Regions from separate parts of the Massilia sp. KIM genome, predicted to be linked through region 2. Evidence: predicted binding sites of a transcription regulator. Region 2 holds the regulator's gene; each other region holds the start of a gene.
What was found. The regulator sigma-54, encoded in region 2, starts transcription at its own class of promoters, with help from an activator protein. The targets are predictions, from matches to a motif close to TGGCANGNAANCTGCTTT.
Positions count from the first base shown of each region.

Region 1: B0920_RS26120 (PEP-CTERM sorting domain-containing protein) is a predicted target of sigma-54. The motif match lies at 4,620-4,637, and genes of this name have one in related genera.
Region 3: glnA (type I glutamate--ammonia ligase) is a predicted target of sigma-54. The motif match lies at 4,975-4,992, and genes of this name have one in related genera.
Region 4: B0920_RS15790 (pilin) is a predicted target of sigma-54. The motif match lies at 4,721-4,738, and genes of this name have one in related genera.

Region 1 is NZ_MVAD01000001.1:928,301-935,679, reverse strand. Features, by position in the region: gene map (type I methionyl aminopeptidase) at 223-1,125, shown strand; gene B0920_RS04155 ([protein-PII] uridylyltransferase) at 1,130-3,712, shown strand; gene B0920_RS04150 (pseudouridine synthase) at 3,743-4,489, shown strand; gene B0920_RS26120 (PEP-CTERM sorting domain-containing protein) at 4,674-5,303, shown strand; gene B0920_RS04140 (S8 family serine peptidase) at 5,365-7,155, opposite strand; cyclic di-GMP riboswitch class I at 7,250-7,338, opposite strand.
Region 2 is NZ_MVAD01000003.1:200,731-208,109, forward strand. Features, by position in the region: gene hprK (HPr(Ser) kinase/phosphatase) at 1-263, shown strand, start outside; gene rapZ (RNase adapter RapZ) at 411-1,289, shown strand; gene B0920_RS21160 (enoyl-CoA hydratase/isomerase family protein) at 1,630-2,715, opposite strand; gene hpf (ribosome hibernation-promoting factor, HPF/YfiA family) at 2,813-3,166, opposite strand; gene B0920_RS21170 (RNA polymerase factor sigma-54) at 3,225-4,700, opposite strand; gene lptB (LPS export ABC transporter ATP-binding protein) at 4,703-5,458, opposite strand; gene lptA (lipopolysaccharide transport periplasmic protein LptA) at 5,458-6,036, opposite strand; gene lptC (LPS export ABC transporter periplasmic protein LptC) at 6,070-6,681, opposite strand; gene B0920_RS21190 (HAD family hydrolase) at 6,695-7,225, opposite strand; gene B0920_RS21195 (SIS domain-containing protein) at 7,225-7,379, opposite strand, start outside.
Region 3 is NZ_MVAD01000001.1:2,933,396-2,940,774, reverse strand. Features, by position in the region: gene B0920_RS12770 (transglycosylase domain-containing protein) at 1-2,802, shown strand, start outside; gene B0920_RS12765 (TAXI family TRAP transporter solute-binding subunit) at 2,799-4,148, shown strand; gene B0920_RS12760 (rhodanese-like domain-containing protein) at 4,306-4,761, opposite strand; gene glnA (type I glutamate--ammonia ligase) at 5,052-6,467, shown strand; gene B0920_RS12750 (DUF4124 domain-containing protein) at 6,623-7,138, shown strand; gene glnL (nitrogen regulation protein NR(II)) at 7,135-7,379, shown strand, end outside.
Region 4 is NZ_MVAD01000002.1:226,699-234,077, forward strand. Features, by position in the region: gene recA (recombinase RecA) at 1-328, shown strand, start outside; gene recX (recombination regulator RecX) at 383-841, shown strand; gene B0920_RS15775 (DUF2889 domain-containing protein) at 1,812-2,375, shown strand; gene sucC (ADP-forming succinate--CoA ligase subunit beta) at 2,446-3,615, shown strand; gene sucD (succinate--CoA ligase subunit alpha) at 3,634-4,515, shown strand; gene B0920_RS15790 (pilin) at 4,799-5,269, shown strand; gene B0920_RS15795 (S9 family peptidase) at 5,330-7,379, opposite strand, start outside.

The sequences.
Region 1 (7,379 bases), on a different contig from region 2:
CCAGGGTTGGGTCTTGAATGCGGCCAGTCACCTTGTAGGCACCCTTTGGCGGCCGCACTCGCGATTTCAATAAAAATGAGTCTGTTTTTACAACATTGCTCGATGCGAATACGAGCAACCCGAGATTCTAGCGGCTTCGCGGCGCTTTTTCAAGCATTTCCGCCCTATGGAAGCCCTGCCCGCCCCTGACCGGTCCGGCAACATCCATTATAATGGCGCGATATTGCCGCAGCAGCCGCTCCGGCCCACCGTTGCGAGAAGTACGAACAATCTATGCCCATTTCCATCAAGACCCCGGAAGAGATCGAAGGCATGCGCCTGGCAGGACGCCTGGGCGCCGAAGTCCTGGATTACCTGACCCCCTTCGTCAAGCCCGGCGTGACGACCGGCGAACTCGACCGCCTGGCCCACGAGTACATGCTCAATGTCCAGGGCACCACCCCGGCGCCGCTGAACTACGCCCCGCCCGGCTACACCCCCTTCCCGAAATCGATCTGCACCTCGGTCAACGACGTGATCTGCCACGGCATCCCGGGCGACAAGGTGCTCAAGAACGGCGACGTGCTCAACATCGACGTCACCGTCATCAAGGATGGTTTCCACGGCGACAACAGCCGCATGTTCTACGTGGGCGAGCCCTCGATCCTGGCGCGCCGCCTGTCCGAAGTCACCTATGAGTGCATGTGGCTGGGCATCGCCAAGGTCAAGCCGGGCGCCCACCTGGGCGACATCGGCCACGTGATCCAGCAGCACGCCGAGAAGCACGGCTACAGCGTGGTGCGCGAATTCTGCGGCCACGGCATCGGCCGCGTGTTCCACGAGGAGCCTCAGGTGCTGCACTACGGCCGCCCGGGCACCCTCGAGAAGCTGGAAGCGGGCATGATCTTCACCATCGAGCCGATGATCAACGCCGGCCGCCGCGAGATCAAGGAAATGCAGGACGGCTGGACCATCAAGACCAAGGACCGCAGCCTGTCGGCCCAGTGGGAGCACACCGTGCTGGTCACCGAGACCGGTTTCGAGATCCTGACCCAGTCGGCCGGCACCCCGGCCCCGCCGGCGATCGTGCTGCCGCTGCTGAACCAGGCTCCGGCTCCCGCCCCGGCCCCCGCACTCACCGCCTGAGCCCATGGGCCACGCCGCGCTTCTCGACACCACCCGCAGCGAGCTGCGCGCTCGCCTGAAGGCCGAACGCCAGGCCGTGTTCGACGCTTTCCGCGAAGACGGCAAGCCCGAGAAACTGCTGCGCAACCTGCGCCACGTGGTCGACGGCGTGCTGGCCGACGCCTGGCGCGCGGCCGGCCTGCCGGCCAACACCGCCCTGGTGGGCGTGGGCGGCTACGGGCGCGGCGAGCTGTTTCCCTATTCCGACGTCGACCTCCTGATCCTGCTCGGCCAGCGTCCCGACGCCATCACCCAGGCGCGCCTGGAAGCCCTGGTCCAGCTGCTGTGGGACCTGGGCCTGGAGATCGGCCACAGCATCCGCACCGTGGACGAGTGCATGGTCGAATCCGGGGCCGACATCACCGTGCAGACCAGCCTGCTGGAAGCGCGCCTGGTGACCGGCGACGCCGCCCTGTTCGGGGAGCTGCAGCGGCGCTACCGCGAGGCCCTCGACCCGCAGGCCTTCTTCCAGGCCAAGACCGCCGAGATGCGCCTGCGCCACGCCAAGTACGAATACACGGCCTTCGCGCTCGAGCCGAACTGCAAGGAGAGCCCGGGGGCGCTGCGCGACCTGCAGGTGATCCTGTGGGTGGCCAAGGCCGCCGGCCTGGCCGAATCCTGGGGCCAGCTCGCCACCCGCGGCCTGATCACCCGCATGGAAGCGCGCCAGCTGATGGAAAAGGAGCGCGCCTTCAAGGACATCCGGATCCGCCTGCACCTGCACACAAAGCGGCGCGAGGACCGGCTGGTATTCGACGTCCAGACCGCGATCGCCAAGACCTTCGGCCTGTCGTCCAGCGGCGACGGCCCGAACGCGCGCCGCGCCAGCGAATACCTGATGCAGCGCTACTACTGGGCGGCCAAGACCGTCACCCAGCTCAACACCATCCTGCTGCAGAACATCGAAGCCCAGCTGTTCCCGCACCCGGCCTGCCCGGTGCCGATCAACGAGCGCTTCAACGAAGTGGGCGGCCTGATCGACATCGCCGCCGACGACACCTTCGAGAAGACGCCTTCGGCCGTGCTCGAGATCTTCGTCGCCATGACCGAGCGCCCGGACATCAAGGGCATGACGGCGCGCGCCACCCGCGCCCTGTGGCATGCGCGCACCCGCATCGACAGCGCCTTCCGCGCCGACCCGGGCAACCGCGCCCTGTTCCTCCGCATCCTGCAGGCCCCGGTCGGCCTGCTGCACGCGCTGCGCCGCATGAACGAATTCGGCATCCTCGGGCGCTACCTGCCGGCCTTCCGCAAGATCGTCGGCCAGATGCAGCACGACCTGTTCCACGTCTACACCGTGGACCAGCACATCATGATGGTGGTGCGCAACCTGCGCCGCTTCACGATGACCGAGCACGCCCACGAATACCCCTTCTGCAGCCAGCTGATCGCCAATTTCCGCGACCGCTGGCTGCTCTACGTGGCCGCGCTCTTCCACGACATCGCCAAGGGCCGCGGCGGCGACCATTCCAAGCTGGGCATGGACGACGCCCGCCAGTTCTGCGTCGAGCACGGGCTGTCGGAGGAGGACACGGAACTGGTGGTGTTCCTGGTCGAGCAGCACCTGACCATGTCCCAGGTGGCGCAGAAGCAGGACCTGTCCGACCCCGACGTGATCGCCGCCTTCGCCGAGGTGGTGCGCGACGAGCGCCACCTGACCGCCCTCTACCTGCTGACGGTGGCCGACATCCGCGGCACCAGTCCCAAGGTCTGGAACGCCTGGAAGGCCAAGCTGCTGGAAGACCTGTACAAGGTGACCCTGCGGGTGCTGGGCGGCGAGCCGCATTCGGCCGACCGCGAGCTGCGCGCGCGCCAGCGCGAAGCCCTGGCCACCCTGCGCCTGTTCGGCCTGGACGCCAATGCCCACGAAGCCCTGTGGGACCAGCTCGACGTCGCCTACTTCCTGCGCCACGACGCCTCCGACATCGCCTGGCAGACCCGCGCCCTGCACGACAAGGTGGACAGCGACAAGCCGGTGGTGAGGGCGCGCCTGGCGCCGATCGGCGAAGGCCTGCAGGTGGCGGTCTACATCAAGGACCAGCCCGACCTGTTCGCGCGCATCTGCAGCTATTTCGACCGCAAGAACTTCAGCATCCTGGACGCCAAGATCCACACCACGCGCCACGGCTACGCGCTGGACAGCTTCCTGGTCACGGCCGAAGGCTTCGCCGGCAGCTACCGCGACATCATCAGCCTCATCGAGCACGAGCTGTGCGCCCTGCTGCTGTCCCAGGAGCCGTTGCCGCCGCCGGCGCGCGGGCGCCTGTCGCGCATGTCGCGCAGCTTCCCGATCACGCCCACCGTGGACCTGCGCCCGGACGAGCGCGGCCAGTTCCACGTGCTCTCGGTGGCCGCCAACGACCGCATGGGCCTGCTGTACGCGATCGCCAGCGTGCTGACCCGCTACCGCATCAACCTGCATACCGCCAAGATCATGACCCTGGGCGAGCGCGTCGAGGACGTCTTCCTCATCGACGGCGCCGCCCTGAACAACCCGCGCGTCCAGGTCCAGCTCGAGACCGAGCTGCTGGACGCGCTCAAGATCTGATTCCCTTTCTCTTTTTTACCCGCATTACCGATGACCGAACCGCTCCGCCTGTCCAAACGCATGTCCGAACTCGGCCTGTGCTCCCGCCGCGAGGCCGATGACTGGATTGCCAAGGGCTGGGTGCGGGTCGACGGCAAGGTGGTCAACGAGCTGGGCAGCAAGGTGCTGCCGCACCAGAAAATCACGGTCGAACGCCAGGCGGCGGCCGAGCAGTCCAAGCGCGTCACGGTCCTGATCAACAAGCCGGTCGGCTTCGTCAGCGGCCAGGCCGAGGACGGCTACAAGCCGGCGGTCACCCTGATCAAGCCCGAGAACCGCTGGGCCGAGGATCCCTCACCCGAGCAGTTCCACCCGACCCAGTTGCGCAGCCTGGTGCCGGCCGGGCGCCTGGACATCGACTCGGTCGGCCTGCTGGTCCTGACACAGGACGGCCGCATCGCCAAGCAACTGATCGGCGAGAACACGGCGATCGACAAAGAATACCTGGTGCGGGTGCAGTACACCAAGCCGGGCAAGCTGCCGGACGCCGATCTCAAGAAGCTCAACCACGGCCTGTGGATGGACGGCAAGCCGCTGCTGCCGGCCAAGGTGCGCTGGCAGAACGAGGACCAGCTCAGTTTCGTGCTCAAGGAGGGCCGCAAGCGCCAGATCCGGCGCATGTGCGACATGGTGGGGCTGAAAGTGATCGGCCTGAAACGGGTGCGCATCGGCCGCGTGAAGCTGGGCGACTTGCCGCCGGGGCAGTGGCGCTACCTGGGCGCAGACGAGAGTTTCTGATTTCACGGCCATCGCGTTTCCCGACGCCAAGAAATAACCGGGTCGTAACTGTCGGTTTACTTTACATCCGCGACATCCGGTTGAGTCACCGTAAGACAAATCCTACGTAAACTCAGGTATTTAGGTGACATGGCATGCCCTTTGCATTGCTTCAGGCATTACAACAAGTCTGAAAGGGATCGTCATGAAGTTGTCCAAACTCAAAGCCGCTGCAATCGCCGCAATCGCCGGCAGCGCGTTGCTGTGCGGCGCTGCCCAAGCCATTCCAATTGCGGATAAGCTCATCGGCTCCAAATTGCTCGGCAATTCCGGCAATCCGGATCTCTTACTTGAATTCGAGGACTTGACCGGCAATGATTACGTCGAGGCCGATCTAGTGCGCGATGACTCCCCGACCGCATACTGGGACTCCGGCTTCTGGGTCATCGACGTGGCGCCTGCCCAGCCGGGCTTCTTCGTGATGAAGTTCGGCACCGGCTCCTTCCCGGCGGGCACTGCCGATCACTATTTCTTTGAAAACGTCGAGGACTTGACGCAGCTGGTCTTTACCAGCGAGCAGGTGAGCGGCCTGGCCCCGAACTGCACGGCCCCAACCACTACCACCACTGCCAAGGCCGGAGGCGGGGGCGGAGGCAAGCCGCCCAAGGATCCGAAACCGGCGGCGGCCACTTGTGAAATCGGGCGCCTGAGCCACTGGGTCTACGTGGGTGAGCCGGGTGGTGGCGGGGGCGGCGGTGGGCAGGTGCCGGAGCCGGCCAGTCTCGCCCTGCTGGGCGCCGGCCTGGCCGGCATGCTGCTGCGCCGTCGTCGCTGAACGCCAGCCGGTAAACGAAAAAGGCGCCGCAGGGCGCCTTTTTCCCTCTGGTGGTCGCTCTTCAGCGTACGGTGACGCTAACGCTGCTGGTGCTGGCATTGCCCGCCGCGTCGCGTGCGGTGGCCGAGACGGTATGCACACCGAGGCCCGACTTGCGCGTATTCCAGCTGTACGACAGCGAGCCGCCCTTCCCGGTCACCACCGCCTTGCCGTCGACCAGCAGCGTGGTGGTGATATTCGCGGCGCCCGCATCGTCCGAGGCGCTCAGGCTCACCGTCACCGTGCCGCTCACGCTGCCGCCGTTGACCGGATTGTTGATCGCCACGGTCGGCGCGGTCGTGTCCTTGGCGATCACGGTGGTGGTGTTGGCCACGTTGACCGCCACGGCCGCCGAGGCGCCCGCATTGCCGGCCGCGTCGTAGGCGACGGCGACCAGGCTGTTCATGCCGTTGGCGACACCCTTCGAATCCCAGCTGAAGCTGTAGGGCGCGGCGCTGTCGACCGCGACCACCGTGCCGTTGACCTTCAGTTCCACCCGCGTCACGCCCACGTTGTCGCTGGCGTTCACGGTCACCGGCACCACGCCCGACACCGAGCTGCTGGCAAGCGGCGCGGCAATGCTGGCCACCGGCGCGCTCGCGTCGACCGGCTGGACGTAGCCGACAGCGGCGGCCACTGCGGCATCGGCATTCACGCGGCCGTAGCCGAACACCGGGTCACGTCCGGCGACGCCCAGGTCCAGCGAAGTCTTGAACAGCAGCGCCTCGATCTGCTCGCCGCTGAGGTCGGGGCGCGCGGCCATCATCAGGCCGGCCACGCCGGCGGCCACCGGGCTGGCGAAGGAGGTGCCGTTCCAGGCCGAGTAGCCGCTGGTACCGCTGGTGGTCCAGATGCCGGAACCCGGCGCCGACAGCGAGACGAAGCTGCCCCAGCTCGAGAAGCTCGACTTCCTGTCGTAGCTGTCGGTGGCCGACACGATGATGAAGGAAGTATCCGGGATGACGTTTTCGTCGATGTTGTTGTTGCCGGCCGAGATGAACACCAGGCCGCCCTTGCTCTTCATGTATTTCGAGGCGCTCTTGATCGACGAACTGCCGGCAATCCCGACATAGCTGACGTTGGCGATGCGCGCGCCATGGTCGGCGGCGTAAGTGATGCCGCTGGCGATGGTGCTGAAATAGGCCCAGCAGCCCTTGGTGCTGTCCAGGTAGGCGACCCGCACCGGCATGATCTTCGCGCTGCCCGCCACGCCGGCCACGCCGAGGGCGTTGTTGGTGCTGGCCGCCGCGGCGCCGGCCACCGCGGTGCCATGGCCGCAGACGTCGGCGACGTTGGTGTTGTTGTCGTAGAGGTTGTAGCCGGGCACCACGCGGTCCTTCAGGTCCGGGTGGCCGATATTCACGCCGCTGTCCAGGATGGCGATGGTCACGCCGGCGCCCTGGCTGCGATCCCAGGCGCTCGGGGCGCCGATCTTGCCGATGTGCCAGGCGCTGCCGATGTAGGGGTCGTTGACGGCCACGCCTGCCTGCACCTTGCGGTCCAGTTCGGCGAACTTGATTTCCGGGCGGCGCGAGAGCTTTTCGACAGCGTCCTGCTCCGACAGGCCGGGCGGCAGGTCGACCACGTGCATGCGGCTCTGGCCCAGCTTGCGCTTCTTGCCGCCGCCGTGCAGCTTCAAGACCTTGTCGAATTCGGCGTCGGAGAGGCCGGCCTTGGCCTCGACCAGGATGCGTCCTCTTGCGAACTCTTCTCCTGGCGCCGCCTGGGCGCCTACAGCCCAGCCCAGGGCCAGGATGGCGGTGGCGATCGACGCGGTGGTCTTGTGCAGGGAGAAGGTGGTGGAGGTGTGCATGCTAGCGGTTCCTGTTCAATAAGTAAGGACAGGATTGCTAGCGAACACGACGGCGCACGAACGCAATGCGTTCAGCAGGCACTCGGGTCGGTTTTCTGGCAGTCCTGCCGTCATCGAGCCCGAAGGCTCATTAGACCGTTGACTTTGCGTCCTCCGCTTTCGCGGAGTTTGCCCTTTTCAGATGCTGAGCCGAGTATAGGGGGAAAAATTCCGTGTGACAACCG
Region 2 (7,379 bases):
GGCGCAAGATGCGCCTGAAGCTGATCGTCCACCTGGTCAAGCGCGGCGCCATGGACGAGGAGGTCGAGCGCCTGCCCTTCCACTTCCCGACCGAGGACGTGCTGGGCCTGCCGATCCGCAAGGTCGTGATCCCGGTGGCGGCCGGCCGCAACATCGCGGTGCTGCTGGAAGCCGCGGTGCGCAATACCATCCTCCAGTTGCGCGGCATCGATACCCTGCAGGAGTTCATGGAGCGCCAGCGCCAGGCCATGAGCGGCGACTGAACCGCAAATGCGCCGCAGTTGAGCCGCAGTTGAGCCGCAATTGTGCCGCAAATGCGCCGCACCTGAGCCTTAACCGGCCCGCCGAGCCTGGGGTTTTGGCCTCCCCCTGAGGACAGAAATGCGGCGCTGCGGTATCATCGCCGCATCATGCACATCGTCCTCATTACCGGTATTTCTGGTTCGGGCAAGTCGGTTGCCCTGAACGTCCTGGAAGACGCGGGCTACTACTGCGTCGACAACCTCCCTCCCGCCCTGCTGCCGGCCCTGGTGGCGATGGTGAACGAGTCCGGCACCGGCAAGATCGCGGTGGCGGTCGACGCCCGCAGCGCCGAGTCGCTGGTGGAGCTGCCGGTGAGCGTGCGCCGGCTGCGCGAGGAAGGCCACTCTGTGAAGGTGATGTTCCTGACCGCGAGCACGCACTCGCTGGTGGCGCGTTTCTCCGAGACCCGCCGCAGCCACCCGCTGTCGCACGAGCTGCGCCCGGGCGAGAACCCGGCCTCGCGCCGCACCCTGATCGAATGCATCGCCGAGGAGCGCGAGCGCCTGTCGGCGATCGAGAACCTGGGGCACGTGATCGACACCTCGGAACTCTCGGCCAACAAGCTGCGCGCCTGGATCAAGGAACTGGCCGAGGTGGCGCACGCGCCGCTGACCCTGTTCTTCGAGTCCTTCGCCTTCAAGGTGGGGGTGCCGCTGGACGCCGACTTCGTGTTCGACGTGCGGGCGATTCCGAATCCCTATTACGATCTGGCGCTGCGCCCGCTGACGGGCCGCGACGCGCCGGTGATCGCCTTTCTCGACGCCCAGCCGAGCGCGGCCGAGATGCTGGAGGACATCCGCAGCTTCGTGGAGAAGTGGCTGCCCTCGTTCAAGACCGACAACCGGAGTTATCTCACCGTGGCGGTGGGGTGCACCGGGGGGCAGCACCGCTCGGTGTACATGGCCGAAAGGCTGGGGGCGTATTTCGGCGCGACCGAGCGCGTGATCGTGAGGCATCGGGAGCAGCCGAAGAACCTGACGGCTTGAGGTGACGGCGGCGCGGGGTTGCTGGTCGCTCTTCGCTGTTTGCTGTTCGCTCTTCGCTGTTTGCTGTTTGCTGTTCGCTCTTCGCTGAGTGTTGCTCGCTGTTCGCTGTTCGCTCTTCGCTGAGTGCTGCTCGTTGTTCGCGCCGCGACTGGCACTTGCGTGCATGCACGCCAGCCCCCCTTGCACCCGCAGCCCCAGCACGTCATTCCGGCGAAGGCCGGAATCCAATTCCTATGCGCAGTGACGGGCGTTTAACGCAGCGGGTCTGCACGCAAACTTGGATTCCGGCCTTCGCCGGAATGACGTGCTGAGGCTAGCGGCTGAAAGCTTGGGCTGCGGGTCAGTCCAGATGCCGCAAAGGATGCGCCCACTCCGGCCACACCGGCTCGAAGAAGCGCGCCACCATCTCCGCACTCACCTCCTCCAGCGTCGGCGGATTCCACTGCGGCGCATTGTCCTTGTCGATCACGAGCGCCCGCACGCCTTCCAGCACCTCGCCGTGCTCGAAATTACGCCGCACCACCGAGCGCTCCATGCGCAGGCAGTCCGCCACGTCGAGTTGCGCCCCGCGCGCCAGCAGCTCGCGCGTCACGCACATCATCAGGGGCGAACGCGAGCGCATCGCCTTGAGCGCCTTCTGCGCGAACGGATTCTCGTCCGCTTCAAGCGAGGCCATCACCGCCGCCACCGAATCCGACCCGAAGTGCCGGTCGATCGCCGCACGCTGCGCCTCCAGCTCGCTCGCCCCGGCTTGATCCGCGAACGGCGCGGCAAACGCACGTATCGCCGCCGGCAATTCCTCGCCCGCCGTCGCCTCGATCAAAGCATGCAGCTCGCCCAGCGCCGCGCCAGGCACGAACACGTCGGCCAGCCCCACGTAGAGCGCATCCGCCGCCCCGATGGTCAGCCCCGTCAAGCCGAGGTAATTGCCCAGCTGCCCAGGCGCATGCGACAGGAAGTGGCTGCCGCCCACGTCCGGGAACAGGCCGATGTTCACCTCCGGCATCGCCATCCTGGTGCGCTCGGTGACGATGCGCAGCCCGCAACCGGGCCCGCCCTGGGCGATGCCCATGCCGCCGCCCATCACCACGCCGTCCATGATGGCGATGTAGGGCTTGGGATAGAAGTGGATCAGGTGGTTGAGCGCGTATTCCTCGGTGAAGAAGTCTTCCAGCAGCGCGCTGCCGCCCTGGGGCGTGGCGTGGCCGACCTCGTGGAAGAAGCGGATGTCCCCGCCCGCGCACAAGGCCTTGTCGCTGCTGCTGGTGATGAGGACGGCCGCGACGCCGGCGTCGTCCTTCCAGGCGTTCAAGGCCGCGGTGAGCGCGCGCACCATCTCGAGCGAGAGCGAATTCAGCGCCTTGGGGCGGTCCAGGGTGATGATGCCGGTGCGATTGGCGACACGGGTGAGGACGTGGTCGGTCATGGCGTGTTCTGTGATTGAAAAGATAAGCATTTTACAGAACACGGATGCAAAAAGGGCGTCCCCTCAGACGCCCTTGCTAGTGGTGCCCTGCGGCCGATCAGGCTGCAGCGACGTCGCCGTTTTCCGGCAGGCGCTTCAGCGCCATGTGGTCATGACTGCGGAGCATTTGCTTGTGCTTCAGAACCTGGCGATCCAGCTTATCCATCAGGGTATCGATCGCGGCGTACAAGTCTTGCGCGACACTGGCCACGTGCAGGGTTTTCCCCGATACCTGTAGGTTGATTTCCGCTTTTTGCCTTTTTTCTTTCTCAGTGAGATTGTCGACGCAGAGGAAGACATGGGTGTCGATCACTTGATCGAAATGCCGAATGATGCGCTCGAGCTTATTCTGAACGTATTCACGGATAGCGGGGGTCACTTCGAGATGGTGTCCACTGATTGTGAGGTTCATACACACTCCTTTGAAGATGTCGCGCCGCCCAGGCACAAGGCAGGAGTGGGCAGCGCTGTTACAAGGCTTTGCGGAGGCTGACGGGAGGGATCTTGAGCGCTTCACGGTATTTCGCGACCGTCCTGCGCGCAATGACCATGCCTTGTTCCCCGAGCATCTCCGCGATCTTGCTGTCGGATAATGGATTCTTAGGGTCTTCTGCTCCTGTCAATTGCGCGATGAGCGCGCGGATCGCCGTCGAAGAGGCTTCTCCCCCCGCCTCGGTGGCGACATGGCTTCCGAAGAAGTATTTCAACTCAAACATGCCGTGCGGGGTCAGCATGTACTTCTGCGTTGTGACACGGGAAATTGTGCTCTCGTGTAGACCTAGTGTATCAGCTATCTCACGTAAAACAAGGGGCCGCATGGCAACCGCACCGTGCGAAAAGAAATTCTTCTGGCGCTCGACGATGGCCTCTGCCACACGGAGGATGGTGTCGAAACGCTGGCGCATGTTCTTGATGAGCCACTTGGCTTCCTGCAGCTGGGCGTTCATGCCTTCGCACTTCCCCTGCTTCATGAGCGAGGCGTACAGGCTGTTCACGCGCAGGCGCGGCATCACGTCCGGATTGAGCAACACCGCCCAGCCGCTCTTGGCGCGCCGCACGATCACGTCCGGCACCACGTAGTCCGAGACGTTGGCCGCGAAGGCCGCGCCCGGATGCGGATTGCAGGCGCGCACCACGGCCTGCACCTCGCGCAGGTCCTCGTCGTCGCAGTCCAGCGCCTTCTTGAGCTTGCTGTATTCGCGCTGGGCGAACCAGCTCAGGTAGCCCTCGACGATCTTGAGGGCCAGGCGCCGCGTCACCAGGGGCACGCCGGGCATGCGGCGGATCTGCAGGGCCAGGCATTCGCCGGCGCTGCGCGCGCCCACGCCGATCGGGTCCAGGCTCTGCACCAGGGCCAGGGCGCAGCGCAGCTCGTCCATCTCGATCTCGAGTTCCTCCGGCAGGCGCGCGTGGATCTCGTCCAGCGGTTCTTCCAGGTAGCCGTTGTCGTCCAGGGCGTCGATCACCAGCTCGGCCAGCGCGCGGTCGCGCGCCGAGCAGCCGGTGGTGCGCACCTGTTCCATCAGGTGCTCGCGCAGGGTGACACTGCTGGCTTCCAGTTGCGGGCGGCCGTCCTCGTCGTCGCCGCCGCGTCCGCCGCCGCCTTCGCCCCAGTCGCCATCGTGCAGCTCGCGCTCGCCGCCCTCGGCGGCGCCGTCCGCGCCGTCGGCGTGCTCGGCCGGCGCGGCCTCGCCTTCCGCCGCGCCGGGCGTGGCGGCCGGCGCTTCGCCATTGGGCGGCGCGTTATTGATGGCGCCATCTGCCAGCAGGCGCACCGAGCGGTCGAGCGGATCGTCGAGGCGCTCCAGCATCGGATTATCGGACAGGATCTGCTCGATCTCCTGGTGCAGCTCGAGCGTGGACAACTGCAGCAGGCGGATCGACTGCTGCAGTTGCGGCGTCAGTGCAAGGTGCTGGGAAGTGCGTAGCTGCAGGGACTGTTTCATGTCTACATGCGGAAGTGTTCACCCAGGTAGACGCGGCGCACGGATTCATTGGCGATGATGTCGTCGGGCCGGCCCGAGGCCAGCACGGCGCCCTGGTTGATGATGTAGGCGCGGTCGCAGATGCCGAGCGTCTCGCGGACGTTGTGGTCGGTGATCAGGACACCGATCTTGCGCTCCTTCAGGAAGCGCACGATGCGCTGGATCTCGATCACGGCGATCGGATCGACGCCCGCGAAGGGCTCGTCCAGCAGCACGAAGCGGGGATTGGTGGCGAGCGCGCGCGCGATCTCGACGCGGCGCCGCTCGCCGCCCGACAGCGCCAGCGCCGGGCTCTCGCGCAGCTTCTCGATCTGCAGGTCGGCCAGCAGCGTGTCGAGGCGCTCGTTGATCTGCTCCTTGGTGAGCGGCTTGCCGTCCTGCTTCTGCAGCTCGAGCACGGCGCGGATGTTCTCCTCCACCGTCAGCTTGCGGAACACCGAGGCCTCCTGCGGCAGGTAGGACAAGCCCAGCACCGCGCGCCGGTGGATCGGCAGGCTCGAGATGTCGGTGCCGTTGATGTCGATGCTGCCGGCGTCCGAGGGCACCAGGCCGACGATCATGTAGAAGGAGGTGGTCTTGCCGGCGCCGTTCGGCCCCAGCAGCCCGACCACCTCGCCGCAGTCGACCTGCAGCGAGACGTCGCGCACCACCAGGCGCTTGCCGTAGGTTTTCTGCAGCCCCTTGACGATCAAGGTGCTGCCGCAGTCGCGGGCCTCCATCACTGCTTCCCTGCCGGGGCCGCGCCCTGCGTTGCGCCTTGTGCCGGGGCCGCGCGCTTGGGCGCCAGGATCAGGGTGCCGCGGCCGCCGCCGACCTTGCTCTCGCCGCTGGCGTCGTTGCGCACGGTGGCGACTTCCTTGCGGTTGTCGTAGGCGATGAAGGGCGCGGTGATCTCGTTGGTCACGCGCTGGCCTTCGAGCTCCTTGACGATCGCGTTCGAGAACAGCTTCACGACCTCGGTGCGCTCTTCGTATTCGATGCGCTGGGCCTGGCCGTCGACCCACAGGTCGGGGCCGCCGTCGCGCTTCTGGCGGAAGGTGGCGACCTTGCCCGGGTTCGCGGTCAGGGTCACGCTCATGTAGCCTTCCGGGGTTTCCTTCACCAGGGCGCGGTCGGACTTGAGCACCAGTGTGCCGCGGGTGACGACCACGTTGCCGGTCAGGATGCGGGTCTGGGTGACTTCGTCGACGTCGAGCGAGTCGAAGTTGATCACCGCCTGCTTGAGGGAATCGGCGCGCTCGGCCATGGCCGTGAGCGACACCAGGGAGAGGAATGCGACAGCGAGTAGTTTCTTCATATTGTGCTGGTCAGGAGTTGGCTGGCGCAGGCTCTATTGGCGCCCGCGCGGCGGATAGACGATCTGCCCGCGGCTGGCGATGTGCAGCTTCTGGGTGGCGTTGTTGGCCACCATGCCGATGCCCTTCACGCTGGAGGCGCCGAGCTGCATGTCGATCGGCTGGTCGGTCTTGATGATTTCTTCGTCCGGCAGCGCAGTGAGCTTCTCGGTGCGCACGCGCAGCGCGTCCGACTGCGGGGTGCGCGGACGCTGCAGGTCGACGTTGCCGAGCAGGTCGACGCGGTGCTCGCCGTGGAAGATCTGGGCCTTGTCGGCGGTGACCGTCATCGGCGGGCGGCCCGGCTCGACCCCGCGCATGACCGGCGCCTCGACGTGCGAGACGTCGCCTTCCGGGATGTGGGTCAGGCGCTTGCCCGACACCACGTAGCTGGGCTGGCCGTTGGCGGTCATGCGCACGAAGGAGAAGTTCTCGACGATGTAGTCCGGTTCGTTGGGCGGCCCGCCCGGACGCGCGTCCGGATCGCCCTCCTGCATCAGCTGCAGCAGCCAGAAGCTGCCGAAGGCGCAGAACACGCCGGTCAGCATGATGGTCAGGAGTTTCCAGCGGTGCGCGGTGCGCTTGTTGGAGGTGACGTAGGGGGCCATGGCGCGGACCTCGTCAGGCGAAGTAAGGCGCGAGCGCCTGTTCGTAGGTGCCCTGGGCGCGCATCACCAGGTCGCAGACTTCGCGCACCGCGCCCTTGCCGCCCGCGTTGCGGGTCACGTAGTGGGCGCGGTGCTGGACCTCGGGGTGGCCCGAGGGCACGGTGACGGCGAAGCCGACGCGCGTGAACAGCGGCAGGTCGATCACGTCGTCGCCGATGTAGCCGCATTCCTCCGCGCTCACGCCGGTGGCCTGGAGCAGCTCGGCGAAGCCGACGCGCTTGTCGTGGATGCCCTGGTAGACGTGGGAGATGCCGAGGTCGGCCGCGCGCTTGACCACGATGGGCGAATTGCGCGCGCTGATGATGGCGGTCTTGACGCCGGTCTTGTTGAGCAGCTGGATGCCGAGGCCGTCGAGCACGTTGAAGGTCTTAGTGACTTCGCCGTCCGGGCCGTAGGTCAGGCTGCCGTCGGTGAGCACGCCGTCGACGTCGAAGATCATGACCTTGACGCGGGACGCGCGTTCCATGTGTGCGAGGGGCAGCATCAGATCACCTTGGCGCGCGTGAGGTCGTGGATATGGAGGGCGCCGACCAGGCGGTCCTCGTGGTCCACCACCAGCATCTGGTTGATGCGGAATTCCTCCATCACGGCGACGGCGTCCACGGCCAGCTGCTCGGGATGGATGCGGCGCGGGTTGG
Region 3 (7,379 bases), on a different contig from region 2:
TTCCACGAGAAGACCAAGGTCGGCCTCGAGATCCTCGACTGCCGCAACGAGCCCCTGTTCGCCTCGCGCTTCCCTGAGCGCTACTATCACAAGTTCGAGGATGCGCCTGCGCTGCTGGTGCAAAGCCTGCTGTTCATCGAGAACCGCGAACTGCTCGACCCCAAATACCCGCGCCGTAATCCGGCGGTCGAATGGGACCGCTTCTCGAAGGCGGTGTTCGACAAGACCCTGTCCAGCGTCGGCCTGGGCGGCGAAGGCCGCGTGGCCGGCGGCTCGACCCTGGCGACCCAGATCGAGAAGTACCGCCACTCGCCGGAAGGGCGCACCAGCTCCCTGGGCGACAAGCTGATCCAGATGGCCTCGGCCACCCTGCGTTCCTACCAGGATGGCGAGGACACCACCAAGGCGCGGCGCCGCATCGTGATCGACTACCTGAACACGGTGCCGCTGTCGGCCAAGCTCGGCTATGGCGAAGTGAACGGCATCGGCGACGGCCTGTGGGTCTGGTACGGCCGCGACTTCGACAAGGTCAACGCCATGCTCAAGGGTCCGATGACCAGCCCCGAGGCCGTGCTGGCCTACAAGGAAGCGCTGTCGCTGATGATCGCCCAGCGCCGCCCGGCCTATTACCTGGGCGCGGGCGAGAACGACCTCGAAACCCTGACCAACAGCCACCTGCGCGTGCTGGCCCAGGCCGGCGTGATCTCGCCCCAGCTGCGCGACGCCGCCCTCAAGGTCCAGCTGCACCCGGCCCAGGGCTCGGGCGTGGCGCCGCCGCCGGCCGACGCCTTCGTGTCGCGCAAGGCCGCCAACGCGGTGCGCAACCACCTCGGCTACCTGATCGGCGATAACCGCCTGTACAACATCGACCGCCTCGACCTGTCGGTGGTCTCGACCCTGGACGCCCAGGTGCAGCAGGCCGTCACCAGCGCGCTGCGCCAGATGTCCGACCCGGAACACGCGGCGGCCACCGGCCTGACCGGCAAGGGCCTGCTCGGCAACGGCGACCCGGCCCAGGTGGTGTACAGCTTCACCCTGATGGAGCGCGGCGAGCACGTCAACTACCTGCGGGTCCAGACCGACAACTACGACCAGCCCCTGGACATCAACGAGGGCGCCAAGCTCGACCTCGGTTCGACCGCCAAGCTGCGCACCCTGGTGACCTATCTCGACATCGTCGACCAGCTGCACAAGCGCTACGAGCCGATGGACAAGATCGGCCTGCACGGCGTGAACATCGATCCGAAAGACCGCATGTCGCAATGGGCGGTCGAGTACTTCATGAACCTGCCGGACGGCGCCGACCGCGGCCTGGCGCCGATGCTGGCCGCAGCGATGGAGCGCAGGTACTCGGCCAACCCCGGCGAAGCCTTCTTCACCGGCGGCGGCCTGCACACCTTCGGCAACTTCAGCAAGCTCGACAACAGCAAGATCATGACGGTGCACGAGGCGCTGCGCCAGTCGACCAACCTGGTGTTCGTGCGCATGATGCGCGACGTGGTGCGCTACTACATGTTCCAGCTGCCGGGCTCCTCGGCCCAGCTGCTGGCCGACGCCGACGACCCGCGCCGCGCCGACTACCTGGCGCGCTTCGCCGACGCCGAAGGCAAGGTCTTCCTCGCCAAGTTCTGGAACAAGTACAAGGGCAAGACCCCGGCCGAGGTCGAGCAGCTGCTGTTCTCCGGCGTGCGTCCGCTGGCCTCGAAACTGGCGGCGGCCTACCGCACCGTGGCGCCGAACGCGACCATGGCCCAGTTCGCCGAGTTCATCGACAAGTCGCTGCCGTCCTCGAACGAAGTCGATCCCGAGCGCATTCCGAAGATGTACGAGATGTACGATCCGAAGAACATGTCGCTGGCCGACCGCGGCTACGTGGCTTCGGTGCACCCGCTCGAACTGTGGCTGGTGAGCTATCTGCGCACCCACCCGAAGGCCGGCTGGACCGAGGTCACCGAGGCCAGCGTCCGCGAGCGCCAGGAAGTCTACAGCTGGCTGTTCAAGACCCACCGCAAGCATGCCCAGGACAAGCGCATCGCCGGCCTGCTGGAAGTGGAAGCCTTCCTCAAGATCCACGCCCAGTGGAAGAAGATGGGCTACCCCTTCGACTCGCTGGTGCCCTCGTATGCGACCACCCTGGGCGCCTCGGCCGACCGGCCGGCCGCGCTGGCCGAGCTGATGGGCATCATCGTCAACGGCGGCCTGCGCAAACCGGTGGAGCGCATCGATTCGCTGCACTTCGCCAAGGACACGCCTTACGAGACCCTGGTCCGGCGCAACAAGGCCGGCGGCGGCGAGCAGGTGCTGGCGCCGGAAGTCGCGCGCGCCGTAGCCGACGCCATCCGCGGCGTGGTCTCGGACGGCACCGCCAAGCGCGTCAAGACCGCCTTCACCCTGCCGGACGGCAGCGTGATCGCGGTGGGCGGCAAGACCGGCACCGGCGACCAGCGCTTCGAGGTCTATGCGCGCGGCGGCCGGGTGATCGAGTCGCGCTACGTGAACCGCTCGGCGACCTTCGTCTTCAACATCGGCGAGCGTTACTTCGGCAGCATGACCGCCTATGTGCACGGCCCGCAGTCGGGCAACTACGACTTCACCAGCGCGCTGCCGGTGCAGTTGCTGGCCAACCTGGCGCCGAGCCTGATGCCGATCATCGGCGACGGCGCCGGCGGCAACCCGATGACCACGGTGCCGGGCCTGGTGGCGCCGCCAAAACCCGACCAGACCGGCGCCGCGCCGGGCGAGGAAGTGCTGGCCGGTCCCTTGCCCCTGCCTGCGGCCCCGCGCCGCGCCTGCGTCCGTTGAGCGGGAAGGGCGTGGTGGGGCGCGCCGTCACCAAGGTGCGCAGCTTCAGTTTCGTGTCGCTGCGCGACCTGCTGGTCGCCTCCGGCCCCACCATCCTCTTGGTGCTGGCGGCGCTGGTGGTGGCCTACTGGTGGGTCGATCCGGCCCCGCCGCGCAGCCTGCGCCTGGCCACCGGCCAGGAGAACAGCGCCTACGAGCAATTCGGCAAGCAGTACGCCGCGATCCTGGCGCGCGACGAGATCCGGGTCGAGCTCCAGCCTTCGCTCGGCTCGCTCGACAACCTCGGCCGCCTGGAGCGCGGCGAGGCCGACATCGCCTTCGTGCAAAGCGGTTCCACCGAGGACGGGCAGGCCGCGCGCCTGGGCCTGGTCTCGCTGGGCAGCCTGTTCACCGAACCGGTCTGGCTGTTCCTGCGCGAGGGCGCTGGGGTGGCCAAGCTCACCGACCTCAAGGGCAAGCGCATTAACCTGGGGCCGGAAGGCACGGGCGTGCCGCGCCTGTTCCGCCAGGTGCTGGACGTGAACGGCATCGATCCGGCCGCGCTGCGCATCGGCGACCTGGAAAACACCCCGGCCACCATGGCCTTGCTGGAGGGCCGCATCGACGGCCTGGTGTTCAGTTCCGCGCCCGAGGCGCCGCTGATCCAGATGCTGCTGCAGACCCCGGGCATCCGGCTGTTCGATTTCTCGCAGGCCGAGGCCTATACCCGGCGCCTGCCTTTCCTGACCCACGTGGTGCTGCCGCGCGGGATCGTCGACCTGGGGCGCAACATCCCGGCCCAGGACTACCACCTGATCGCGCCCACCGCGACCCTGGTCGCGCGCGAGGAGCTGCATCCGGCCCTGGTGGGGCTGTTCGTCAAGGCGGCCCACGAGATCCACGGCAAGACCGGCTGGTTCCAGCAGCAGGGGCAGTTCCCCTCGCCCAAGTACACCGAGATCCCGGTGGCGGCGGAGGCGGCGCGCTACTACCGCGACGGGCCGCCCTTCCTGCAGCGCTACCTGAGCTTCTGGCTGGCCAATTTGCTGGACCGGCTGGGCGTGGTGGCGGTGGCGCTGGCGGCGCTCCTGATTCCCTTATCGAAGATCGTGCCGCCGCTGTACGTGTGGCGGGTGAGGTCGCGCATCTACCGCTGGTATGGCGAGCTGCGCGCGGTGGAGCAGATGCTGGAGCGGGCGGAAGGGGAGAAGAAGGAAGTGGTGCGCAAGGACCTGCTGCGCAGGCTCGATGAGATCGAGGAGAGCGTGAACCATATTTCGATTCCGCTGGCGTTTGCGGATGCGCTGTATGGGCTGCGCAGTCATATCAATATCGTGCGCAAGCGGGTGATGGTGGGGGCGCAGTGATGCGCTGAAGGTTTGCAAGCAAACTTGGATTCCCGCCTACGCGGGAATGACGGTTTTGCAGCTAGAGGTAAAGACCGACGTAAACGTAGTGGCAAGCCAGAAGACCGTCGTTCCCGCGCAGGCGGGAACCCAAGTTTCTCAACCGGCCACTAGCGCCTCAAGCCCCCACCCACGGCAACCCCGCCTTGCACCACCCCCCAATCGTCTTGCGGTGCCCCTCGGCATCCTTATCGCCCTCGAAGCCTTCGAGAATGTCGTACGACTGGGCAAAACCCAGCTCCGTCGCCACCCGCGCGCTATGGCGCGAGCGCACCCCCGAGCGGCACAGGAACAGCAGCACCTCATCCTTGCGCGCCACCTGCTCGAGCTGTGCACCGAATTCGGGATTCGGCGCCCCGCCCGGGTAGGTCGCCCACTGCACCGCCACGTGCTGGGCGTCCGGCACCGCCACCCGGCCGACCCAGTCGCGCTCGGCATTGGTGCGTACATCCACCAGCTTGACCCGCGGATCGGCCTGGAGCAGGGCGAAGGCTTCCTGCGGCGTCACGGCGCCTGCATAGGGCTGGCCGGTGGCACGCTGGTTTGCCGCTTCGAGAATTTGTTCGGGAGTCATGATAGTCCGTCCGTGTGCGAGCAAAAGGGTGCGATGCACCATCGTGGATCAGTGTATGCTGCCCTGCCGTGGTGCGTCGCGCATGGATTGCACCAAGATGGTGCGCGGCTATTGCAGCCTGAAAAATAGGCAAGACATCCGCTTGCAGCAATTTTATGGGTAAACTCGCTCGTTTCCAAAGAACGAATTGCGCATTTGCTCATGCGCAGAACTTGGCATGGTTCCTGCTTTAACACAAGCCAAGTGGTCGTTTCACAGGCGACACCCCCTTTTCAACTAGGAGATTCCGAATGGCAAAGACCGCCGCAGACGTAATGCAGATGGTTAAGGACAACGAAGTCAAGTTCGTTGATTTACGCTTCGCCGATACCCGCGGCAAGGAACAGCACGTGACCGTGCCCGTGTCGCACTTCGACCTCGACAAATTCGAGTCGGGCCACGCCTTCGACGGCTCGTCGATCGCCGGCTGGAAAGGTATCGAAGCCTCGGACATGCTCCTGCTGCCGGACCCGAACACCGCCAATCTCGACCCCTTCATGGAAGAGACCACCCTGTTCATGCAGTGCGACGTGATCGAACCGTCGGACGGCAAGGGCTACGACCGCGACCCGCGCTCGATCGCCAAGCGCGCCGAAGCCTACCTGAAATCCTCGGGCATCGGCGACACCGCCTACTTCGGCCCGGAACCGGAATTCTTCATCTTCGACTCGGTCCGCTGGAAGATCGACATGTCGGGCTGCTTCGTCAAGATCGATTCGGATGAAGCCTCCTGGTCGACCGACAAGGAAATCGAAGGCGGCAACAGCGGCCACCGTCCGACCGTCAAGGGCGGCTACTTCCCGGTCCCGCCGGTCGACAGCTTCCAGGACATGCGTTCGGAAATGTCGCTGATCCTCGAATCGATGGGCATCCCGGTCGAAGTGCACCACCACGAAGTGGCGGGCGCCGGCCAGAACGAACTCGGCACCAAGTTCTCGACCCTGGTCGAGCGCGCCGACTGGACCCAGAACCTGAAGTACGTGATCTGGAACGTGGCCCACAGCTACGGCAAGACCGCGACCTTCATGCCCAAGCCCATGGCCGGCGACAACGGCTCGGGCATGCACGTGCACCAGTCGATCTGGAAGGATGGCAAGAACCTGTTCGCAGGCGACGGCTATGCCGGCCTGTCGGAAACCGCGCTGTTCTACATCGGCGGCATCATCAAGCACGCACGCGCCCTGAACGCGATCACCAACCCGGGCACCAACTCGTACAAGCGCCTGGTGCCTGGCTTCGAAGCCCCGGTCAAGCTGGCCTACTCGGCACGCAACCGCTCGGCCTCGATCCGCATCCCGCACGTGGCGAACCCGAAGGGCCGCCGCATCGAGACCCGCTTCCCGGATCCGCTGGCCAACGTCTACCTGTGCTTCGCCGCCCTGCTGATGGCCGGCCTGGACGGCATCCAGAACAAGATCCACCCGGGCGAAGCCGCGACCAAGGACCTGTACCACCTGCCGCCGGAAGAAGACAAGCTGATCCCGACCGTGTGCGCCTCGCTGGAAGAAGCCCTGGAAGCCCTGGACAAGGACCGCGAGTTCTTGACCCGCGGCGGCGTGTTCAGCGACAGCATGATCGACGCCTACATCGACCTGAAGATGCAGGAAGTGCAGCGCATGCGCATGACTCCGCACCCGGCCGAATTCGACATGTACTACTCGTCGTAATTCGCCTGTTGCAGCCCTGGCATGCCGGCATGCCAAGGCTGCGCCGCGAAGCAGGGGAAAGCCACGGCTTTCCCCTTGTTGTTTGCGGGATCGGTTATCCTCGCGTTGCACTACACTGTGCGCACCTTCCCTGTGCAGAACTGTTTCTGATGCGAATGACAAGTATGATGTTGCGCGGCGCCGCCGTGCTGGCCGGACTGGCGCTCTCCCACGCGGCCGCGGCCCAGACCCCGGTCTACAAATGCGTCGACGGCGAAGGCCGGATCGAGTTCACCGACACCAGCCGGCGCGGCTGCAAGCTGCTCGACCTCGGCTATATCGCGCCGCGCGCCTCGGCGCCGATCCCGGCGACCAGTTCGGCGCCCGGCCCGGCGCGTGCGGCCAGCCCGCCGCCCGCGTCCGCGACGCCGGCCAGCTTCCCGCGCGTCGACAGCGCCCAGCAGCGCGCCCGCGACGACGAACGCCGCGAGATCCTGAACGACGAGCTGCGCTTCGAGGAAAAGAAACTGGCCGACCTCAAGCGCGATTTCAACAACGGCGAGCCCGAGCGCCAGGGCAACGAACGCAACTACGCCAAGTACCAGGAAAGGGTGGCCAGCATGCGCGACGAGATCAGCCGCACCGAACGCAACGTCGAGGCGCTGCGGCGCGAGATCGGCAACATCCGATGAGCGGCGACGAGGATCTCTCCCGCTACGCCGGCCTCGAGCTGCTGGCCTCGGCCGTGCTGCTGACCGACGGCCAGGGCCAGGTGCGTTATGCCAACCCGGCGGCCGAGAACCTCCTCGAACTCTCGCTCAAGTCGCTCCAGCGCTACCGCCTGCCGGAGCTGTTCACCAACGGCGCCGAACTCGCGGCCCTGACTTCCCAGGTGCTGGCCCACCAGTATGCCGACCTGCGCCAGGACCTGAC
Region 4 (7,379 bases), on a different contig from region 2:
CAAGGTCAAGGTCGTCAAGAACAAGATCGCGCCGCCGTTCAAGGAAGCCCACTTCGACATCCTGTACGGAGAAGGCACTTCGCGCGAAGGCGAGATCCTGGACCTGGGCGCCGACAACAAGATCGTCGAGAAGTCGGGTTCCTGGTACAGCTACAACGGCGAGCGTATCGGCCAGGGCAAGGACAATGCCCGCCTGTTCCTGAAAGAGCGTCCGGCACTGGCACGCGAAATCGAGAACAAGGTCCGCGCCGCCCTGGGCGTGCGCGAGCTGCCGCCGGTCGCCGGCGAGGACGACGTTCGTCCGAACCTGAAGGCCGTCGGCGAGTAATGCGCTGGCGGCGCGCTCCGGCAGTCCATCGCCGGTCCGCGCCGCCACGGTCTTATGCCAGCACCTCCACTGAGCCTGAAAGCGCGCGCGCTGCGCTACCTGTCGCTGCGCGAGCATAGCCGGCTCGAGCTGGGCCGCAAGCTGGCCCGCTATGCCGAGGAGGGCGACGATGTCGAAGCCCTGCTCGATTTCCTAGAAAAGAACAACTGGCTGTCGCAGGAGCGTTTCGCCGAATCTCTGATTTACCGGAAGGCGGGCCGCTTCGGCAATAGTCGCGTCATGGCCGAACTACAAAGTCACGGAGTCAACGGCGAAGCGCTTGCCGAGATCAAGGCCGAACTGGCCGGTAGCGAGACCGCGCGTGCGCGCGAGGTCTGGCAGCGCAAGTTCGGCCGGGTCGCGGAAGATGCGGCGGAGCGGGCCAAGCAGATGCGTTTCCTGCTGCAGCGCGGCTTTTCCCAGCGCGCGGCGCGTGCAGCGATGCAGGGCAGTCCGGACGAGGACGAGATCTGAGCCCTGGCGATTGCCGGTTGCCGGTTGCCGGTCCGCGCTGACTGGAAGCGTCTGGCTGCGCTGGCTGGAAGCCTGTGGCTGAAATGAGCACCGACGAGGCGCCAGCATGGAGCGTCATCCCCGATATGTTTCGGCATATTCCTCAACGGGTGATGGCGCTGCATGCTGGCGCTTTTCTTTGCCAACCCAACCCCCTCGTGATCCCGGTCCCGGCACGCTCACTTCGCACCATCTCGGCCACGGACCCATGAACGTCGTCCCCGCGTAGGCGGGGACCCAAGTTCCATCGACCGTCCGCTAGGCCTTTGTAGCCGATCACAAAAAACCGCGCAATCCCGGCCATGGCACGCTCGCCTCGCACCATCTCGGCCACGGACACATGAACGTCGTCCCCGCGTAGGCGGGGACCCAAGTTTCACCGACTGTCCGTTAGCAACCTTCGTAGCCGATCACAAGAAACCGCGCAATCCCGGCCACGGCACGCTCGCCTCGCACCATCCGGCCACGGTCACAAGCACGTCGTCCCCGCGAAGGCGGGGACCCAAGTTCCATCGACCGCCCGTCAGCGGCTTTCGTAGCCGATCACAAAAAACCGCGCAATCCCGGCCACGGCACCCTCGCCACGCACCATCCGGCCACGGTCACAAGCACGTCGTCCCGCGTAGGCGGGGACCCAAGTTTCCTTGCAATTTTGTCAGCTTAGCCCGTCGCCACTCGCATAAACCCCGTTGCCCGCCTTCGCACAGACGACCACGCAAGTGCAATATTGCCCACTCAGCAATAACCTCGCGCCGCCGTCTCTCCCATTCCCCCAAAAGCCTCCTGTTGCAGTGCAACGCTGAACTTGGTGTGATAAACTTTTGTGGTTTAAGCAGCGCCGCATGAGCGGTTGTTGCCGTAGAAGCTGCGGCGACGTGCATGAAGCACACTTGCTGCACCACTAACCGCCGCTCTGACGGCATTGGTTTTTATGCCCCTGTCTCCTCCCGTATCGCGCTCGCTCCGGCATACGCGCGCCATCACCGTCGAAGCCTATGCGCGCGACGATGGCCTGTGGGATCTCGACGCCACCATCCGCGACGTCAAGACGCGCGACATCACGCTCGCGTCCGGCGAGCGTCCCGGCGGCGTCCCGGTGCATGACCTGAAGCTGCGCGTCACCATCGACCGCGACCTGACCATCGTCGACGCCGAAGCCGCGTCCGATGCGGTCCCCTATCCCGGTTTCTGCGACACCATCGGCCCCGCCTACAAGAAGCTGGTCGGTCTGTCGCTCCTGAACCACTTCCGGCTGCACCTGAAAGACCGCCTTGCTGGCGTGCTCGGTTGCACCCATCTGACCGAATTGGCCCAGGTGCTGCCCACCGCAGCGCTGCAGGCCTACGCCGACGACGTCTTTACGACCCGCGGCGGCGCCGACGACAACTCGGCCGAACGGCCCTTCGAGCTCGACCGTTGCCATGCCCTGCGCAGCGACGGCCCGGCCGTGGCCAAGTACTATCCACGCTGGGCGATCAAAGCCGTGTCGGGTTAGCATTCGTTGTTCAATTTCGTAATTCCAACCGTATTTCTACACAATCAGTAATAGAAGAAGGGAAGCCAGCATGAAAATCCATGAGTATCAGGGCAAAGAGATCCTCCGAAAGTTCGGAGTGACGGTTCCGCGCGGCATTCCGTGCATGTCGGTGGAAGAGGCGGTCAAGGCTGCTGAGGAACTGGGCGGCCCGGTCTGGGTCGTCAAGGCCCAGATCCACGCTGGCGGCCGCGGCAAAGGCGGTGGCGTGAAAGTCGCCAAATCGCTGGAACAGGTCAAGGAATACGCCGACCAGATCATGGGCATGCAACTGGTGACCCACCAGACCGGCCCGGAAGGCCAGAAAGTCCGCCGCCTGCTGATCGAAGAAGGCGCCGACATCAAGAAAGAACTGTACGTCTCGCTGGTCACCGACCGCGTGAGCCAGAAGGTCGTCCTGATGGCCTCGTCGGAAGGCGGCATGGACATCGAAGAAGTCGCCCACAGCAACCCGGAAAAGATCCACAACGTCGTGATCGATCCGAAGATCGGCCTGACCGACGCTGAAGCCGACGACATCGCCCGCAAGATCGGCGTGCCGGAAGGCTCGATCGCCGACGCGCGCGCCAACCTGCAAGGCCTGTACAAAGCCTACTGGGAAACCGACGCCTCGCTGGCCGAAATCAACCCGCTGATCCTGACCGGCTCGGGCAAGGTCATCGCCCTGGACGCCAAGTTCAACTTCGACTCCAACGCCCTGTTCCGTCATCCGGAAATCGTCGCCTACCGCGACCTGGACGAAGAAGATCCGGCCGAAGTCGAAGCATCGAAGTTCGACCTGGCTTACATCTCGCTCGACGGTAACATCGGCTGCCTCGTGAACGGCGCCGGCCTGGCCATGGCAACCATGGACACCATCAAGCTGTTCGGCGGCGAGCCGGCCAACTTCCTCGACGTCGGCGGTGGCGCGACGGCCGAGAAAGTGACCGAAGCATTCAAGATCATGCTGAAGAACCCTGGCCTGAAGGCCATCCTGGTCAACATCTTCGGCGGCATCATGCGCTGCGACGTGATCGCCGAAGGCGTCATCACCGCATCCAAGGCCGTGTCGCTGCAGGTGCCGCTGGTCGTCCGCATGAAGGGCACCAACGAAGACCTGGGCAAGAAGATGCTGGCTGATTCGGGCCTGCCGATCATTTCCGCAGACACCATGGAAGATGCAGCGAAGCAGGTCGTTGCCGCTGCCGCTGGCCAAGCCTAATTCGCGAAGGAAAACAAAATGTCGATTCTGATTAACAAAGACACCAAAGTCATTACCCAAGGTATCACCGGCAAGACCGGCCAGTTCCACACCCGCATGTGCCGCGACTACGCGAACGGCCGTGAAGCCTTCGTGGCAGGCGTGAACCCGAAGAAAGCCGGCGAAGACTTCGAAGGCATCCCGATCTACGCATCGGTCAAGGAAGCCAAGGCCGAAACCGGCGCCACCGTGTCGGTGATCTACGTTCCGCCGGCAGGCGCTGCCGCCGCGATCTGGGAAGCAGTGGAAGCCGAGCTGGACCTGGCAATCTGCATCACCGAAGGCATCCCTGTCCGCGACATGATGGAAGTCAAGGATCGCATGGCCAAAGCCGGTTCCAAGACCCTGCTGCTGGGCCCGAACTGCCCTGGCCTGATCACCCCGGACGAGATCAAGATCGGCATCATGCCGGGTCACATCCACAAGAAGGGCCGTATCGGCGTCGTGTCGCGTTCGGGCACCCTGACCTATGAAGCAGTCGGCCAGCTGACCGCCCTGGGTCTGGGCCAGTCGTCGGCAGTCGGCATCGGCGGCGACCCGATCAACGGTCTGAAGCACATCGACGTGATGCGCATGTTCAACGACGATCCTGACACCGACGCAGTCATCATGATCGGCGAGATCGGCGGCCCGGACGAGGCGAACGCCGCTTACTGGATCAAGGACAACATGAAGAAGCCGGTCGTCGGCTTCATCGCTGGCGTCACCGCGCCTCCGGGCAAGCGCATGGGCCACGCCGGCGCGCTGATCTCGGGCGGCGCCGACACCGCGCAAGCCAAGCTGGAGATCATGGAAGCCTGCGGCATCAAGGTCACCAAGAACCCGTCGGAAATGGCTCGCCTGCTGAAGGCCATGCTGTAATCCGACGATCTTTTGATCGCCAATAAGAACGGGGAGCTGCGGCTCCCCGTTTTTTATTGATCTCTCCGGCTTGGCATGACGAAAACTGTCCGACTGACAAAAATTGCCCTGTGGAACTGACAATTTTTGTCACGCCACCCGACAATTTTTGTTCTGGCACAGGATTTTGTTATAGCCGAGCTAATAAAATTAGCGTTTTTTGGGCTGGCATACCAGTTGCATATAGATGAGTGCGGCAACAAAGCGGCACAAGACACCTGACCACACAACCGGAGAGATGAAAATGAACTTCAAACAAATGCAAACCAAGAAGGCCGAAGGCGGCTTCACCCTGATCGAACTGATGATCGTCGTTGCGATCATCGGCATCCTGGCTGCTGTGGCGATCCCGGCTTACCAGAGCTACACCGTGAAGGCCAAGATCGGCGCGGCACTGGGTTCCGTGTCCTCGATCAAGACCGCAGTCGGCGTTTGCGCTCAAGAGAACGGCGGTGGCCTGGAAAACTGCGATGCCGGCGCCAGCGGTATCGTTGCAGCAGCGGATTTCGTTGCCACCAAGGAAGTTGCGGGCATCAACGTGGAAAACGGCGTTCTGACCGTCACTCTGGGTGACGGCATCGCGACGGACGTCGATGGCCAGACCATCACCATGACGCCGACCGTGAACGACGCGACTGTCGCTTGGGAAAACACCACTTCCATCACGGACAACACCGCGGCGATTGACGCCATCACCAAGAACAATGCACCGTAATTAGGCAGCATTGACTTCGACACAAGCCGCCTTCGGGCGGCTTGTGTCGTTTACAGCCATTTACTTTTTCAGGTACTGGTCCAGCCACCCGATCACGGTGTGATGCCACTGCACCGAGTTCGCCGGCTTCAGCACCCAGTGGTTCTCATCCGGGAACACCAGCAGCTTGCTCTCGATCCCCTTGCGCTGCAGCGCCGTGAAGGTGCTCAAGGCCTGCGCCGTCGGGATACGGAAATCCAGGTCCCCCTGAATCACCAGCATCGGCGTCTTCCACTTGTTCACGTGGTGAACCGGGTTGAAGCGCTCATGATTCTCCGGCACCTGGAAGTAGGGCCCGCCGTTCTCCCAGTCCGTGAACCACTGCTCCTCGGTCGAATACGCCATGCCGCGCGTGTCGAACACGCCGTCGTGGTTGACGATGCAGCGGAAGCCATCCGACCAGTTCCCCGCGATCCAGTTCATCATGTAGCCGCCGTAGGAAGCGCCCAGCGCGCAGCTGCGCTCGCGGTCCAGCCAGGGGAACTTCTTCACCGCCGCGTCCAGGCCCTTCTGCAGGTCGACCAGCGGCTTGCCGCCCCAGTCGTTGCTGATCGAGTCGGTGAACTTCTGGCCGTAGCCGGTCGAACCGTGGAAGTCGATGAACACGGTCGCATAGCCCGCGCCCGCATACACCTGCGGATTCCAGCGGTAGCTCCAGCCATTTCCGAAACTGCCCTGCGGGCCGCCGTGAACCAGGAAGGCGATCGGATACTTCTTGCCGGGCTCCGCGTTCCACGGCTTCATCACGTGGCCGTACACGGTCTCGCCGTTGGCGCCGGCGAAGGAGAACTGCTCGTACTCGCCCCAGCGCACGTCCTTCAGGCGCTCGGTGTTCAGATCGGTAAGCTGCTTTCCCTTGCCGCCCAGCTTCATGCTGTACAGCTGCGCACCCGAGGCAAGGTTGGCATGGGTATAGGCCACCGTGTCGCGGCGCACGTCGAAGGCGCCGATGGCCCCCTTGTCGGTCAGCGGCGTCACCTTTCCGCTGCCCACATCGATCGAGAAGAGGCGGTGCTGGCCGATGTCCTCGGCGTCCACGATCAGGGCCTTGCCGTCGGCGCGCCACTGCATGCTGCCGACCGAACGGTCCCAGTCGGCCGCCAGCGCGCGCTTCTTGCCGCTGGTCAGGTCCAGCAGCATCACCTGGAAGCGGTCGGCCTCGAAGCCAGGACGCGCCATCGCCAGGTAGGCCAGGGTGCGGCCGTCCGGCGAGAACACGCCCTTGGTGTCCCAGGCCGGGTTGTCCGCGGTCAGGTTGCGAGGCGCGCCGCCACCTGCTGCGGGCACGGTGTACAGGTCGAAGTTGGTCGACCAGGCCTCGGTCTTGCCGGCGATGCGCGCCGCGAACACGATGGTCTTGCCATCCGGGCTGAAGCGGAATTCCTCGCGGTCGCCGAAGGGCTTGGAGGGCACGTCGCCGTCGAGCGAGCCCGAGAGGCTGACCGGTGCGCCGCCGAGCTTGCCGTTGGCGCCGAGCGGGGCCGAGAACAGGACCGCGTTGCGGTGGTCCGACCAGGTGTCCCAGTGGCGCACGAACAGGCGGTCGTAGACCTTGCCGGTCGCCTTGTCCTTTTCCTTCGCCTCGAGGCGCGCCTTGGTGCAGGTCAGGTCGGCGCAATCGCGGAACACGGCCATGCTGAAAGCCAGGCGGTCGCCCGTCGGGGCCACGCGGAAGGCGTCCACGTCCAGCGGCAGGTCGGTCACCTGCACCGGCTCGCCGCCGGCGGCGCTCTGGCGCCAGACCTGCGAGGAACCCGAGCGGGTCGACAGGAAATACACGGCGTCGCCCGAGGGCGACCACTCCGGATCCGTGCTGCTCGAGGCGTGCTGTGTCAGGCGTTGCGGGGTGGGCTTGTCGGCGCGCAGGTCGACCAGCCACAGTTCGGTGTGGCCGCGGTTCTTGGCCATGTCCGTGCTGCGCACGGTATAGACCACGCGCGAGGCGTCCGGCGACAGCGCCGGACTGCCGAGCCGTTCCATGTTGACCAGGTCTTCGACGGTAAAGCCGCGCGGCGCGGCCATTGCGGTGGTGGCCGCCAGCATAGCGGCTGCCATCGTCAGCAAACGATAG